DNA from 2 places in the Kaistia sp. MMO-174 genome. Region 1 is predicted to be linked to the other one. Evidence: riboswitches for the same ligand, from Rfam matches in the RefSeq annotation. Region 1 holds a riboswitch; the other holds the start of a gene.
What was found. Region 1 has a riboswitch for thiamine pyrophosphate ahead of thiM (hydroxyethylthiazole kinase). Riboswitches for the same ligand answer to the same signal wherever they lie in the genome.
Positions count from the first base shown of each region.

Region 1 (7,127 bases):
GGAACATGTGATGGTGGTTGTTCCAGTAGATGCCGATCATGACAAAGCTCAGCACATAGCTGAGAAAGACCGGCAGCAGCGGCAGCAGCGTGTGGATGTCCGCTTCGTGCGGCACCTTCAGTTCCAGCACCATGATGGTGATGATGATGGCGATGACGCCGTCGCTGAACGCCTCGATCCGGCTCTTGTTCATGCCCCTCGCTCCGTCGCCATGGCCCTGCCACGCTAGTCCTTTGCGCGTCGCCGCTCCATCCCTTCGGCGATCGCGCAGGCCTTGGTCAGGCCTCTAGCCAGAGGCGCGCCTTCATCGCCCGCACTCCGGTCGGGGTGTCGCCGAAGCGGCGGCGGAAGCTGCGGTTGAAATGCGAGAGATCGGTGAAGCCAGCTTCGCTGGCGATCTCGATGATCTTCATATGGCGGGCGTCAGGGTCGCGCAGGCGCTTCAGCACCATCGCGAGACGGGCGTTCAGCACATGCTCGGCGAAGGTCTGGCCGGTTTCTTCCAGCAGCACGTGAACGTAGCGCGGCGTGATGCCGAGCCGCGCCGCCAGGCGGGCGGCGCTGAACTTCGGGTCGTGGCTCTCCTTTTCGATGGCGCGCAGGATGGTGGCGCGCCTGGCGGCGCGGACGCCGCCGGCCTCGGCCTGCTCGCGCGCCTCGCCGCTGGCGCCGAGCGCGACGGCGATCAGGTCGACGAGATGTTCGCCGAAGACGCGCGCGGTCGTATTGCCGAGTGGCGCGCCATGGCTGAACAGGCCTTCGAGGTAGCTGGTGAGCAGGCGCAGCGCGAAGGCATGGTCGCCGAGCGGCGCGCCGGCGAGGCGGTCGATGCGCGGCGTCAGGGTTGCGATGTGGGCGCGCGAGGTGCGCACGCCCCAGTAGCGCGTCGCCGTCTCCATGCGCAGTCCGCCGGTCTGCGAACTGTCGCAGAGAAGGCCGTCGCCGGGAGCGATGCGGCGCGGCTCGCCCTGCGTCGCCATCATTTGTCCCTCGACGCAGAGAAAGGCGAACAGCGCGTCGTTGCCGTCTCGCACCAGGCTCGGCGTGCGCAGATAGCTCGCCGGCGAGGTGGAGATGATGGCGATATCGACAGGGCCGGCCTGGCAGAGCTCGATCTCGCCTTCGAACGGGCTGTCGTCGTGGCGGACGATGTCGAGCGCGACGGCGCGGCGGACGATCTCCTCGCAGAAAACGGGGAATCGGTCCTTCGCGGGCAGGGCCTGCGTGGAAAACTGCTGGCGGCCGGGATAGGGCTGGAGCATGCGGCGGGTCTCGTGCGGCGGCCGAGGCCTCGGCCCGGACGCGGATTGCAAAGGCGAAAGCTAGCAGGCCCCGAGGTTAGGTCGCCGTGACCGCGGTCACAAGGGCCCGGCAGGTCCGTTGACGACCGCTTGCCCCTTGCCTGGATGCCAAGCCGTGATAGGGTCCGCTCGTCTCATCGGGGTGCCCTGATCCATCGGATTTTCCGGCGGATCCTGGCTGAGAGGTCTTTGGACTAACCCGCGAACCTGATCCGGATCATGCCGGCGGAGGGATTGAGTCAAGCGCCTGGATGCTTCCGCACCTGGATGACCTTGCCATCGTTCCGTCCTGCGTCACAGCAAAGGACGTCCATTCTTGTCTCCCACCCAACATCGCCACCTGACGGTCGCCGACGCCGCCGGCGCGCTCGAAGCCATGCGCGCCGCCCGTCCGCTCGTGCAGAACATCACCAATTACGTCGCCATGACGATCTCGGCCAATGTGCTGCTCGCCGTCGGCGCGTCGCCGGCCATGGTGCACGCCGCCGAGGAGGTCGACGAGTTCGTCGCGATCTCCAGCGCGCTGGTGATCAATATCGGCACGCTGTCGCCGCAATGGATCGAGGGCATGCGCCGCGCGGTGAAGCAGGCGGTGGCGCTCGGCAAGCCCTGGGTCCTCGATCCGGTCGGCTGCGGCGCCACGAAGTTCCGCACCGATTTCGCCGTCGAGATGAGCCGGGCCGGCCCGGCGATCATCCGCGGCAATGCGAGCGAGATCATGAGCCTGGCGGGAGCCGCCGGGGCAGGGGGCAAGGGCGTCGATTCGACCGCCTCGTCCGATGCGGCGCTCGCAGCCGGCAAGGCGCTGGCGCGCGCCAGCGGCGCGGTCGTCGCCATCACCGGCGAGACCGACTACGTCACGGACGGGGATACGGTGGTGGCAGTCACCGGCGGCAGTCCGCTGATGCCGCTTTCGACCGCTCTCGGCTGCGCGCTTTCGGCGACCGTGGCGGCGTTCGCGGCCGTGCGTCCGCCCTTCGAGGCCGCCGTGGCGGCGCTCGCCGTCTATGGCGCCGCCGGCGCCGCGGCCGCTGCGCGCGTGACCGGGCCGGGACACCTTCCCGCCGAACTGTGCGATGCGCTCCACGCCGCCGATGCCGGCATGCTCGAGCGTTACGCCACGATCAAGACCGTTGAAGAGGTGAATGTCTGATGAGCCGTCCTTTCGATCTTTCGCTCTATCTCGTCACCGACGAGGATCTTGCCGGGCCGCGCGGCGTCGTCGAGACCGTCCGCGCCGCCATTGATGGCGGCGTCACGCTCGTCCAGCACCGCTTCAAGCAGGGTTCGACCCGCGATTTCGTCGCGACGGCGTCGGCGCTGGTCGACCTGCTGCGGCCGCGCGGCATCCCGCTCATCATCAATGATCGCGTCGACGTCGCGCTGGCGGTCGACGCCGATGGCGTGCATGTCGGCCAGAGCGACATGCGGGTCGCCAAGGTGCGCGAGCTGATCGGCCCGGATCGCATCCTCGGCCTGTCGGCGGCGCAGATGCACGAACTGACGCCGGAAGAACTCGGCCCGATCGACTATCTCGGTGTCGGCCCGGTCTTCGCCACCTCGACCAAGCCGAATGCGCCGGATCCGATCGGCTTCGAGCATCTCGGTCGCGTCAAGAGGACGGTGGGCCTGCCCGTCGTCGCCATCGGCGGCCTGAAGCCGGAGCATGTCGAACCGACGCTGGCAGCGGGCGCCGATGGCCTCGCCATTGTCTCCGCCATCATCGCGGCGGAAGACCCTGCGGCGGCAGCGCGCGATTTTTCCACCCGGATCGCGCGCTATCGCGGCAAGTAGGCGACCTTTTCCAATTCGGAACAAGTTCTGCCCTGATCGTGCAGGTTCAGTTGAAGACGGTGGCGTGGCATAGTCGCTCCAACGTTCCCACCGAGGAGTTGTCATGTCCGCCACCAACGCTGAACGTCTGGCTGTGAAGGGGGAGATCGGTCCCCGCTTCGACGAGATCCTGACGCCGGAGGCGCTCGCCTTCGTCGCCGAACTGCACGGCCGGTTCGACGCCAAGCGCCGGGCCCTGCTCGAGTTCCGCAACGAGCGCCAGGTCTTCTTCGACAATGGCGGCCTGCCGGACTTCCTGCCCGAGACCAAGGCGATCCGCGAAGGCGACTGGAAGGTCGCGCCGATCCCGGCCGACCTGCAGGATCGTCGCGTCGAGATCACCGGCCCGGTCGACCGCAAGATGATCGTCAACGCGCTGAACTCGGGCGCGAAGGTTTTCATGGCCGACTTCGAGGATGCGTCCTCGCCGGTCTGGGCCAACATGGTCGAGGGCCAGCTCAATCTCAGGGATCGCTGGGAAAACCGGATCGACTTCACCGATCCGCGCACCGGCAAGGCCTACAAGCTCGGCGCCAATCCGGCCGTGCTGATCATCCGTCCGCGCGGCTGGCACCTGCCCGAGCGCCACATCACCTTCGACGGCATGGACGCATCCGGCTCGCTGGTCGATTTCGGCCTCTATGTCTTCCACAACGCCAAGGCGGCGCTGGCGCAGGGTTCGGGCCCGTATTTCTACCTGCCCAAGACCGAGAGCCATCTGGAGGCCCGTCTCTGGGACGAGGTCTTCACCTATGCCGAGGAGGCGCTTGGCCTCGCGCATGGCACGATCAAGGCGACCGTGCTGATCGAGACGCTGCCGGCGGCCTTCGAGATGGACGAGATCCTCTACGAGCTGAAGGATCACATGGCCGGCCTCAATTGCGGCCGCTGGGACTACATCTTCTCGTTCATCAAGACGCTGCGCAACAACAAGGCGTTCCTGCTGCCGGATCGCGGCCAGGTCGTCATGGGCAAGGCCTTCCTGCTCGCCTATTCGGAACTCCTGATCAAGACCTGCCACCGCCGCGGCGCCTTCGCCATGGGCGGCATGGCGGCGCAGATCCCGATCAAGAACAATCCCGAGGCCAACGAGGCGGCTTTCGCCAAGGTGCGCGCCGACAAGGAGCGCGAGGCCAATGCCGGCCATGACGGCACCTGGGTGGCGCATCCCGACCTCGTGCCGGTCGCCATGGAAGTGTTCGATCGCCTGATGCCGACGCCGAACCAGCTCTCGCGCCTGCGCGAGGAGGTTTCCTTCGGCCAGAAGGACATGCTCGCGATCCATGACGGCACCCGCACGGAAGAGGGCCTGCGCCACAACATCCGCGTCGGCGTCCAGTATATCGAGGCATGGCTGCGCGGTCGCGGCGCGGTGCCGATCTACAACCTGATGGAAGATGCGGCGACGGCCGAGATCAGCCGTGCCCAGATCTGGCAGCAGCTGAACTTCGAGGCGACGCTGGAAGACGGCCAGAAGGTGATGGAGGAACTGTTCCGCCGCGCGCTGGCCGAGGAGATGGAAGTGGTGAAGGGTGAGGTCGGTCCGGACAATTATGCCGCCGGTCGCTTCCCCGAGGCGATCAGCCTGTTCGCCAAGCTCTCGACGGCCAAGACCTTCGAGCCGTTCCTGACGGTGCCGGCCTACAAGCTGATCGACTGAGCCGATTGACGCGTCGACCGCGTCGACTAAGATCGCGGCAGGCTGGTGCAGCCTGCCGCTTGCGCCCTTCGGGGTATGGTGAATGCACCGGATGAACCGAACCTGATCCGTTGGCCCCGGCGAACGCCTCAGCAATGCAAGCACTGACGTGACTGCGTTCGCCCTGAGGCAAGGAACAGGTTGTATGCGCGATTTTCGCGATGCCAAATCCATGGCAAAGGCGCTGCGGGCGGTGATGGCCGAGCGCGATATCGAACTCACCCACGGCGAAACGCTCGAGATCGTAGCCCGCCAGTTCGGGCTCGACGACTGGAACGTCCTCGCGGCGGCGATCGCCGCCGAAGCCGACCCGATCAAGGCTGCCGCGGCGGACGGATTGCAATTCACTCGGGTGATCCCGATCCTGCGGATCTTCGACATCGCCAAGGCGATGGAATTCTATCGCGATTTCCTCGGCTTCCATGTCGATTGGGAGCATCGCTACGGCGAGGGCATGCCGCTCTATGCGCAGATCTCGCGCGCCGGCGCGGTGCTGCATCTCTCCGAGCATCACGGCGACGCCAGCCCTGGCTCGACCGTGTTCGTCTGGATGCGCGGGATCGAGGCCTTCCACCGCGAGCTTCTGGCCAAGAAGTATGGCTATTCGCGCCCGGGGCTTCAGGATACCGGCTTTGACGCCCGCATGGTGCAGGTGCCGGATCCGTTCGGCAACCGCATCCGCTTCCATGAGGCTAATTCCGAAAGCCCGTAGTCGTCCGGCGTGTTCCAGCGCGCGAGCGACTTCCGAAAATCGCCCCAACCCGACCGCTCGGGTTGGGGCCTTGTGCGTCTAGACCTCGACCGCCGAAGGGGCGGGGCCGCGGGTGCTGCGCAGCGGGCGCTCTTCCATGATCGCGAGCAGCGCCAGCGAAATGGCGATGCAGATCGTTGCCGCGATGAACACGCCACGGAAAGCGCCGGCGAGCGAAATGCCGGCCCCAGCTGCTGCGGCAATCTTGGCCTCGACCGATCCGCCTTCGCCGCCGGAGATCGCACCGAGGCCGGCGAGGAAGATCGCGCCGAAGGCTGCGACCAGGATGGCGCTGCCGAGCGAGCGCATGAAGTTGATCGTCGCCGTCGCGGTACCGAGGTGATGCGCCTGCACGGCGTTCTGGGCCACCACGATCGTCACCGGGAATAGCGTGCCGAGGCCGGCGCCGATGAAGGCCAGGACGATCTCGATCGAGATCACGTCCATCCGGCCGGCAAAGGCGGCGAGCAGGGCGGTCAGGATCATCGCGACGGCCAGGCCGATGGTCGGCGAGCGCTTGTAGTGCTGGACGCGGGCCATGACGCGGCCGGAGAACTGGGCGCCGAACACCGTTCCGATCGAGAGGGGGATCAGCGCGAAGCCCGATTCCGCCGCCGACAGATGCAGCACCGACTGGAAGAACAGCGGCATGTAGATCGACAGGCCGACCATGGTGCCGATGCCGAAGAAGCCGGCGAGCGTCGCCGTCGCCACCACCTGGTCGCGCAGCACGCCGACCGGCAGGAATGGCTCCGGCGCTGTCAGGACGCGAGCGACGAAGAGCACCCACGCCGCCGCCGAGGCCAGCAGGAGCGAGATGATCGGCAGCGAGCCCCACGGATAGTTGACGCCGCCCCAGCTCAGCGCCAGCAGCAGCAGCACGGCCGCCGCCACCAGCAGCACGGCGCCGACCACGTCGAGCCGGTGCGGGCGATCGTTGCGCGGCAGCTTCTTCAGTGCGTTGAACGTCATGGCGAAGGCGATGAGGCCGAGCGGCAGGTTGATCCAGAAGATGACCGACCAGTGCAGCGCCTCGGAAAGCACGCCGCCCAGCACCGGGCCGGCGACGCTGGCGCTGGCGAAGACGGCGCCGAAATAGCCCATGTACTTGGCGCGCTCCTTGGGCGGGATCGCGTCGCCCGTGATCGTATGGGCCAGCGAGATCAGGCCGCCTCCGCCGAGACCCTGCAGGAAACGGGCGAGGATCAGCCCGGTCATGGTTGGCGCCAGCGCGCAGGCGATCGACCCGACGATGAAGATGGCGATGGCGATCAGCAGTACCGTGCGCCGGCCATGGATGTCGCTGAGCTTGCCGTAGAGCGGCGTCACCGCCGTCGATGACAGCAAGTAGGCGGTCACGACCCAGGCGATGTTCTGCAGGTCACCGAGCTCGCGGCCGATGGTCGGCAGCGCGGTTGCCACGATGGTCTGGTCGAGAGCGGCCAGGAACATGGCCAGCATGACGCCGAGGACGATCGAGCGAACGGTCGCATGGTCGAGCGGAGCCGGACCTGGGCGCGAGGAAACGGAAGCATCCATGGAA
Region 1 covers NZ_JBBCUO010000001.1:773,569-780,695, forward strand. Annotated here, with positions in the region: gene WFK98_RS03335 (TMEM175 family protein) at 1-193, opposite strand, end outside; gene WFK98_RS03340 (helix-turn-helix domain-containing protein) at 279-1,262, opposite strand; TPP riboswitch at 1,430-1,552, shown strand; gene thiM (hydroxyethylthiazole kinase) at 1,618-2,454, shown strand; gene thiE (thiamine phosphate synthase) at 2,454-3,095, shown strand; gene aceB (malate synthase A) at 3,199-4,794, shown strand; gene WFK98_RS03360 (glyoxalase superfamily protein) at 4,979-5,545, shown strand; gene WFK98_RS03365 (MDR family MFS transporter) at 5,624-7,123, opposite strand.

Region 2 (7,127 bases), on a different contig from region 1:
GCGAGCGCCGTCCGTCGCGTCGCGAGCGCAACCGCGAGGCTGCCGAGCGTCCCGCCGTTTATGTCGAGCGCACCAAGCCTTCGCGCTGGCCGACGATCATTCTGCTGGTCCTGATCGCGCTGATGCTTTGCGGCATCGCGGCGCTGGTCTGGTCGCAGCGCAGCGTTGTCAAGGACGTGATCGGCGACCTGATCTCGTCCTCCGATACCGGCGCCAAGACCGCGTCGAACGAGGACGCGCCGCCGACGCTTTCGGCGCCCGCGAGCAGCAAGAATTCCGATCGCCTCGGCGGCGGCGCCGCGGAAGAGGCGCCGGCGAAGTCGGTCCGCACGGTCGATGCCCAGCCTTCGTCGGATGGCGAGGAAGCCGATCCGCTCGCCGGCGTGATGACGCCGGAGGGCACCGGCTCCGCCGCCCCGGCCCAGGCGCCGGCCGCGGCCGAGCCGGCCGATACGGCCCCGGCGGCCTCGGCTCCCGCCGCGGCGCCCGCGGCCGGAACGGCTGATGAGTCGCTCGTCGCGCAGAAGGCAATCCTCTACGAACAGCCGACCGACGGCACCCAGAACGTCAAGGTGGTTCCGGCCAATGTGACGTGGAAGTTCAACGCCAATTCGCCGAACGGCCCGGAGATCCAGGCCAATCTCGACGTGCCCGAGAAGGGCATGAAGGTGACGCTGAACATCCGCAAGAACAATGACAGCGCGCTGCCGGCGAGCCATCTGGTCGAGATTGTCGTGGATACCCCGGCGAATTTCGCCGGCGGCGGCGTCAAGTCGGTGCCGGCACTGGTGATGAAGCCGACCGAGGAATCGCGTGGCCAGCCGCTCGACGGCGCCGCTGCCAAGGTCGCCGACGGCTTCTTCTGGATCGCCTTCTCGAACGACGCCCAGCCGATGGCGCAGAACGTCGCGCTGCTTCGTGAGCGCAACTGGATCGACCTGCCGATCGTCTACAACAACGACCAGCGCGCGATCCTGACCTTCGAGAAGGGCACACCCGGCCAGCGCGTCTTCGACAAGGCGATGACCGCCTGGGGCAACAAGTAGCGCCACGCCAACCTCGCGGGATGAACCATGAAAGTCCGGCTCATCCTGCATGGCAAGGCGGCGCGCGATCCGCGCGTGCGTGAGGCCGTCGGCGCCGTCCGCGCCGATGGCCATGTTGTCGAGGTCCGCGTGACCTGGGAGGCGGGCGACGCCAGTCGTTTCGCCCGCGAGGCCGTCGCGGAAGCGCGCAAGGGCGCGATTGACTGCATCGTCGCCGGCGGCGGCGATGGCACGGTCAACGAGGTGTTCGCCGCCTCGCTCGCGGCCGAGCCGCCGGAACGCTGCTCGTTCGGCATCCTGCCGCTCGGCACCGCCAATGATTTCGCCCGTTCCACCGGCATTCCCGTCGACGACCTGACGGCGGCGCTCCGGCTCGTCACCACGACCCCGGCGCGACGGATCGATGTCGGCAGCCTGAACGGTCGCGTCTTCGTCAATCTCGTCTCCGGCGGCTTCGGCTCGCGCGTCACCGTCGAGACCGATCCGGAGCTGAAGAGCCGGCTCGGCGGCCTCGCCTATGTCGTCACCGGCGTCACCCGGTTTCGCGAGCTCTCGGCCAATAGCGGCCGCTTCCGCGCCGAAGGCTTCGAGTGGGAAGGCAGCTTCCTGGCGCTCGCGATCGGCAATGGCCGCCAGGCCGGCGGCGGCATCGTGCTCTGCCCGGAAGCCCGCATCGACGACGGCCTGCTTGACCTCGCCATCCTGCCGGAACTCACCGGCGATGCTCGGCTCGAAGCCTTCACGCAGTTGTGGCGGCAGGGCGCGGCGGCCGTCGAGAACATCCAGATCAGGACCCGCAGCGCCTGGATCGAATATGATTCGCACGAGGAACTGCACGTCAATCTCGATGGCGAGCCGGTGAAGACGCGGCATTTCCGCGTCGAGTGCCGGCCCGCCTCCCTTCGCGTCCACCTCGGCTCCACCCCGCTCGACGGCACCGCATAGCAGCTCCGCTCTGCCGGCCCCTTGCACGGGGAAGCATCCTCGGCCATGCTCGCCCCATTCCGAGGGGTGTTCGCGAACGCGAGCTGAGATGGCCTGGGGCCGAACCCTTCGAACCTGATCCGGGTCATGCCGGCGAAGGGACGGGAAGCTGGTTCACGACGTCTGCTCGTTTCCATCGCCATGCGCATGGCCTCGTCCGATCTTCGGAGGAGCGGCTTCGCCATGGTGGCAAGGGCAGAGTTTGAGGGAACTGTGCGACGGCATGGCTGGGCCGGCGGCCTCGCGCGCGGGCTCGCCGTCGCCGTCGCCCTGATTGCCATCTGGCAGATCGTGATCGTCGTCTTCGCGCCGCCGCCCTTCATGCTGCCGCCGCCCGCGCGTGTCTGGCGCGCCCTCGTCGAGCGGCCCGATCTCTGGCGCCGCGACGCCGTCACCACGCTGATCGAGACGATCTCAGGCCTCGTTACCGGTGCGCTCGCCGGCGTCGCGCTGGCGCTGGTCATGACCTTCGTTCCGGCGATCCGGCGCATCCTGATGCCGCTGCTGATCGTCACCCAGGCCTTTCCCGTCTTTGCCATCGCGCCGCTGCTCGTGCTCTGGTTCGGTTTCGGCATCGGCTCGAAGATCGTCATGGCGACGATCGCCATCTTCTTTCCGGTCGCGTCCGCTTTCCATGACGGGCTGGCGCGCACCGATGCCGGGCTGATCGACCTGAGCCGCCTCTACCGGGCCAGGCGCTGGCAGGAAATCCTCTATCTGCGCATCCCCGACGCGCTGCCGGCGCTGGCCTCCGGACTCCGCGTCGCCGCTGTCTACGCGCCCGTCGGCGCGCTGATCGGCGAATGGGTCGGCGCCTCGTCGGGGCTTGGCTACGCCATGTTGATGGCGAACGGCAGGGCGCAGACCGACGTCGTCTTCGCCGCGCTGGCGCTTCTCGCCGCCATGGCCGTGCTGGTGCGCGCCGCGGTCGAGATCGCCACGCGCCATATCGCCCCTTGGGCGCCCGAAACCATCCGCTAATCCCCTCGACCTGCAAAGGAAACGTCGATGAAACCCTTCCTCCGGCTCGCGGCGCTCGGCCTGGCCGCTGCCCTGACGATCGGCCCGGTCCAGGCGGCCGACAAGCTGACCGTCCTGCTCGACTGGTTCTACAATCCCGACCATGCGCCGCTGGTGATCGCCAAGGAGGGCGGCTTCTTCGAGAAGCACGGCCTCGACGTCGAGATGATCGCGCCTGCCGACGCCAGCGCGCCGCCGCGCCTCGTCGCCGCCGGCCAGGCCGATATCGCGATCACCTATCAGCCGGACCTTATGCTGCAGGTGAAGGAAGGGCTGCCGCTGACCCGCATCGGTACGCTGATCGAGACGCCGCTCAACGCGCTGATCGCGCTCAAGGACGGGCCGATCAAGACGCTCGCCGACCTGAAGGGCAAGAAGGTCGGCTATTCGGTGGCGAGCCTGCAGAACGCCTATATCGGCGCCGTCCTCGCCTCCGTCGGCCTCAGCGAGAAGGATGTCGAGATGGTCAACGTCAACTTCAACCTCTCGACCTCGCTGATGTCTGGCCAGGTCGATGCGGTGATCGACGGCTATCGCAACGTCGAGCTGATCCAGCTCGGCCTCGAGGGCAAGCCGGGCATCGCCTTCTACCTGGAGGAGCACGGCGTTCCCGCCTATGACGAGCTGATCTACGTCACTCGCAACGAGCTTCGCGACGACCCGCGCATGGTCCGTTTCCTGGCGGCGGTCGAGGACGCGACGATCTTCCTGACCAACCATCCGGAAGAGGCGCTGGCGATGTTCCTGAAGTTGCACAAGGACCTGGATGACCAACTGAACCGCGACTCGTTCCTGGCGACGCTGCCGCGCTTCGCCAAGCGCCCTGCCGCCCTCGATATCGGCCGCTATGACCGCTTTGCCGAGTTCATGAAGGCGAGGGGGCTGCTCGATTCGATCCCGCCGATCGACAGCTACGCGATCGCGCCGCGATAGGACGGATCGGCATCGATATGCCGGCGCAATCCGTCACCTCTCGCTGAGGGAGGCCTTCGCCCAGCACTAACCTCAGTATTTTGAGGTGGCCGGAGGGCCGTCTCGAAGCACGCAGGGCGGCGTCGGTACGGAGATTTTCCTCTCAGGTGGTGCGTCCTCCGAGACGGCTTGCAGCGCAAGCCGCCTCAGGATGCTGGAGATCGAGACCTGTAGAACCTCAAGGGTTGCGTGAGAGGTTCATTCCGGCAGGCCGGCCAGCTTCAGGCCTTCCATGTAGCGGTCGAGCTGCGGGCCGGCGAGATTCTTGATGCCGTCGCGGACGCCGGCGACCGTCAGGCCCGGGCTTTCGGCCAGGAGCCGACGCACGGCGTTGCGGGCGAGCGTCGTCTGGCCAGCGAGCGCCGCAGAGGTCGCCTGCAGGCGATAGGCCCAGACCATGCCGGGACGGCCATGCAGCGACTGGCCGGCCCAATGCGCCGCCTCGGCATAGTTGCCGAGCAGGAAATGGCAGGTCGCGATGCCGGCGAAGGCGTTGAACTGGATCGGATCTTCCGGGCTCAGCGCGATCGCCTTCTCGAAGCTCTCGATGCCGAGTTCCGGCCGCTCCGAATAAGCCTGCGCATAGCCCAGCCGGGTCCAGGCCCAGGCGAAGGTCGAATCGAGCGCGATGGCTCGCTCGATGAACTGCAGCGCGCGCGACTGGTCGGTGTTGAGGATCGAGAAGGTGGCGCCGATCGCGGTCAGGACAAGCGGATCGGGTTCGCCCAGCTCCGCCGCCAGCTCGGCGAGCGCAATCGCCTCGGCGCGGTCGGCGGCCGGATCGTCGGACCAGAGATAGGTGATCTGCTGACTGAGGCACCAGCCCTTCAGGCTGATCGCGGCGCTCGAACGCGGATCCGCGAGCAGTGCCTTCTGCAGCAGCGCCAGGGCGGCGGCATTGTCCTCGCGCCGATGCGCCCAGAAATGCGGCATTGCCTGCAGCACGAGCTCGTGCGTCTTCAGCGTTTCCGTCGCCTTGCGCCTCACCCGCTCGATTTCCGCCGCCCGGATGGCGGGGCGGAGCGCGCCGGCGACCAGCGTGGCGACTTCGTCCTGCAACGTCAGCGGATCATGGACGGTGCCATCTTTGCGGCCAGACCACAGATGCGCGCCCGTCTCTGCCTCGACCAACTGGGCCGTGACGCGCAGCGTTTCACCGGCCTGGCGAACGCTGCCCTCGATCACGTAGCGCACGCCGAGGTCGCGGCCCAGCGAGCGGACGTCGGTCGGCTTGCCCTTGTAGGTGAAGGCGGAATTGCGGGCGACGACGCGGATGTCGCGCACGCGCGACAGCGTGGCGGTCATCTCCTCGACGACCCCGTCGGCGAAGGCCTCGTGATCGCTGCGCAGCGACAGGAAGCCGGCCGGCTTGAAGGCGGCGGCCGGTTCGCCGAGCAACTGCCAGCGAACAGAATGGGTGATGGCGATGCCGCCGGGCGGCGCGGCGGCCTGCAGGCGCATGGCGAAGCCGATGGCGGCGCCGAACCGGTCGTCTTCGGTGAGGATCAGGTCGGCGAGCACGATCGCCGCGCGCACCTCGATCGGCGGGCGGCCGCGGGTGGCGTTGCGCGCCGCCATGCCGTTCTGGAACGCCATCGTCCATTCGACCGCGTCAAGGACGCTCGGAAACTCGATCAGGCCGCCATCGCCCATCGTCTTGATGATGTGGGCGCCGAATCGGGGAATGGTGGGTCGGACGAGGCTGCGATAGATCGCGCGCATCTCGCGAATGGCGCCGAGCTCGTCACGCTGGATGAGCTCGGAATAACCGACCACATCCAAGGCAGCAATGACGGTCAATCGGCGACGCGGGCGCGCCATGATGATCCCTCGACACTGTGTTGTATGAGCTATCGGGCCTGCCGCAGATTACGCAAAGGCAAGTCACCTCTAGCCGCATACAGCATCAGCGAAACTTTCGCAACGGTTTCGTTTGTCGAGAAAGTCGAAAGTTACGCGCGTAGGCAGAAAGGACGCAACGCGCGAAACCGACGCCGGATCGGGTCAGGCGTCGGTGTCGGCCAGTTCGTCGTCGGCGTGGCTGCGCTCGAGATCGCGCGCGCCACGCTTGACCGCCTTCTGCACCTTTTCGAACGCCCTGACCTCGATCTGGCGGACGCGTTCGCGGCTGACGCCGAATTCGGCCGAGAGTTCCTCGAGCGTCATCGGGTCGTCGGCCAGGCGGCGCGCTTCGAAGATGCGGCGTTCGCGCTCGTTGAGCACGCCCATCGCATCGCGCAGCAGCTGGCGGCGGTTGTCGGCCTCTTCCTGGTTGGCGAGGATGGTTTCCTGGTTGTCGCTGTCGTCGACCAGCCAGTCCTGCCATTCGCCGCCCTCGGTATCGGCGCGAAGCGGCGCGTTCAGCGACGCGTCGCCGCCAAGGCGACGGTTCATCGAGATGACGTCGTCGGTCGAGACGCCGAGCTTGGTGGCGATCTGCTCGACCTGGTGCGGCTTCAGATCGCCTTCCTCGAGCGCCTGGATCTGGCTCTTCATCTTGCGCAGATTGAAGAACAGGCGCTTCTGGTTGGCGGTCGTGCCCATCTTGACCAGGCTCCACGAGCGCAGGATGTACTCCTGGATCGAGGCCTTGATCCACCACATCGCATAGGTCGCGAGGCGGAAGCCCTTTTCGGGCTCGAACCGCTTCACGGCCTGCATGAGGCCGACATTGCCCTCGGAGATCACTTCGCCGATCGGCAGGCCGTAGCCGCGATAGCCCATGGCGATCTTCGCCACGAGGCGCAGATGGCTCGTCACCAGCTTGTGGGCGGCGCTGCGGTCGTCATGCTCCTTGTAGGCCTTGGCCAGCATATATTCTTCATCCGGCGCGAGCATGGGAAAGCGGCGGATGTCGTCGAGATAACGTGAAAGTCCGGCTTCGCCGGACGCGATGACAGGAAGACTTGCTCTGGCAGCCATACGTGCCCCCTCCATTCTTTTCGGCGTTCCCCGAAAGCCAACGCCGATCGCGGCCATGTTGGCCCGCATGGAGATATATAGGCACGAAATACAAGTTTAACAGGACCGATTGGTCCGACCCGATCACAGTCCGTTGAAGGCCTCGATCAGATCGGCCAGGTCTTCCGGCGGATCGCTTTCAAA
Region 2 covers NZ_JBBCUO010000006.1:94,198-101,324, forward strand. Annotated here, with positions in the region: gene WFK98_RS21165 (hypothetical protein) at 1-1,046, shown strand, start outside; gene yegS (lipid kinase YegS) at 1,074-1,991, shown strand; TPP riboswitch at 2,044-2,149, shown strand; gene WFK98_RS21175 (ABC transporter permease) at 2,214-3,011, shown strand; gene WFK98_RS21180 (ABC transporter substrate-binding protein) at 3,039-3,983, shown strand; gene WFK98_RS21185 (adenylate/guanylate cyclase domain-containing protein) at 4,221-5,843, opposite strand; gene rpoH (RNA polymerase sigma factor RpoH) at 6,027-6,944, opposite strand; gene WFK98_RS21195 (RluA family pseudouridine synthase) at 7,068-7,127, opposite strand, start outside.
Region 2: another riboswitch for thiamine pyrophosphate. It lies ahead of WFK98_RS21175 (ABC transporter permease); the one in region 1 lies ahead of thiM (hydroxyethylthiazole kinase).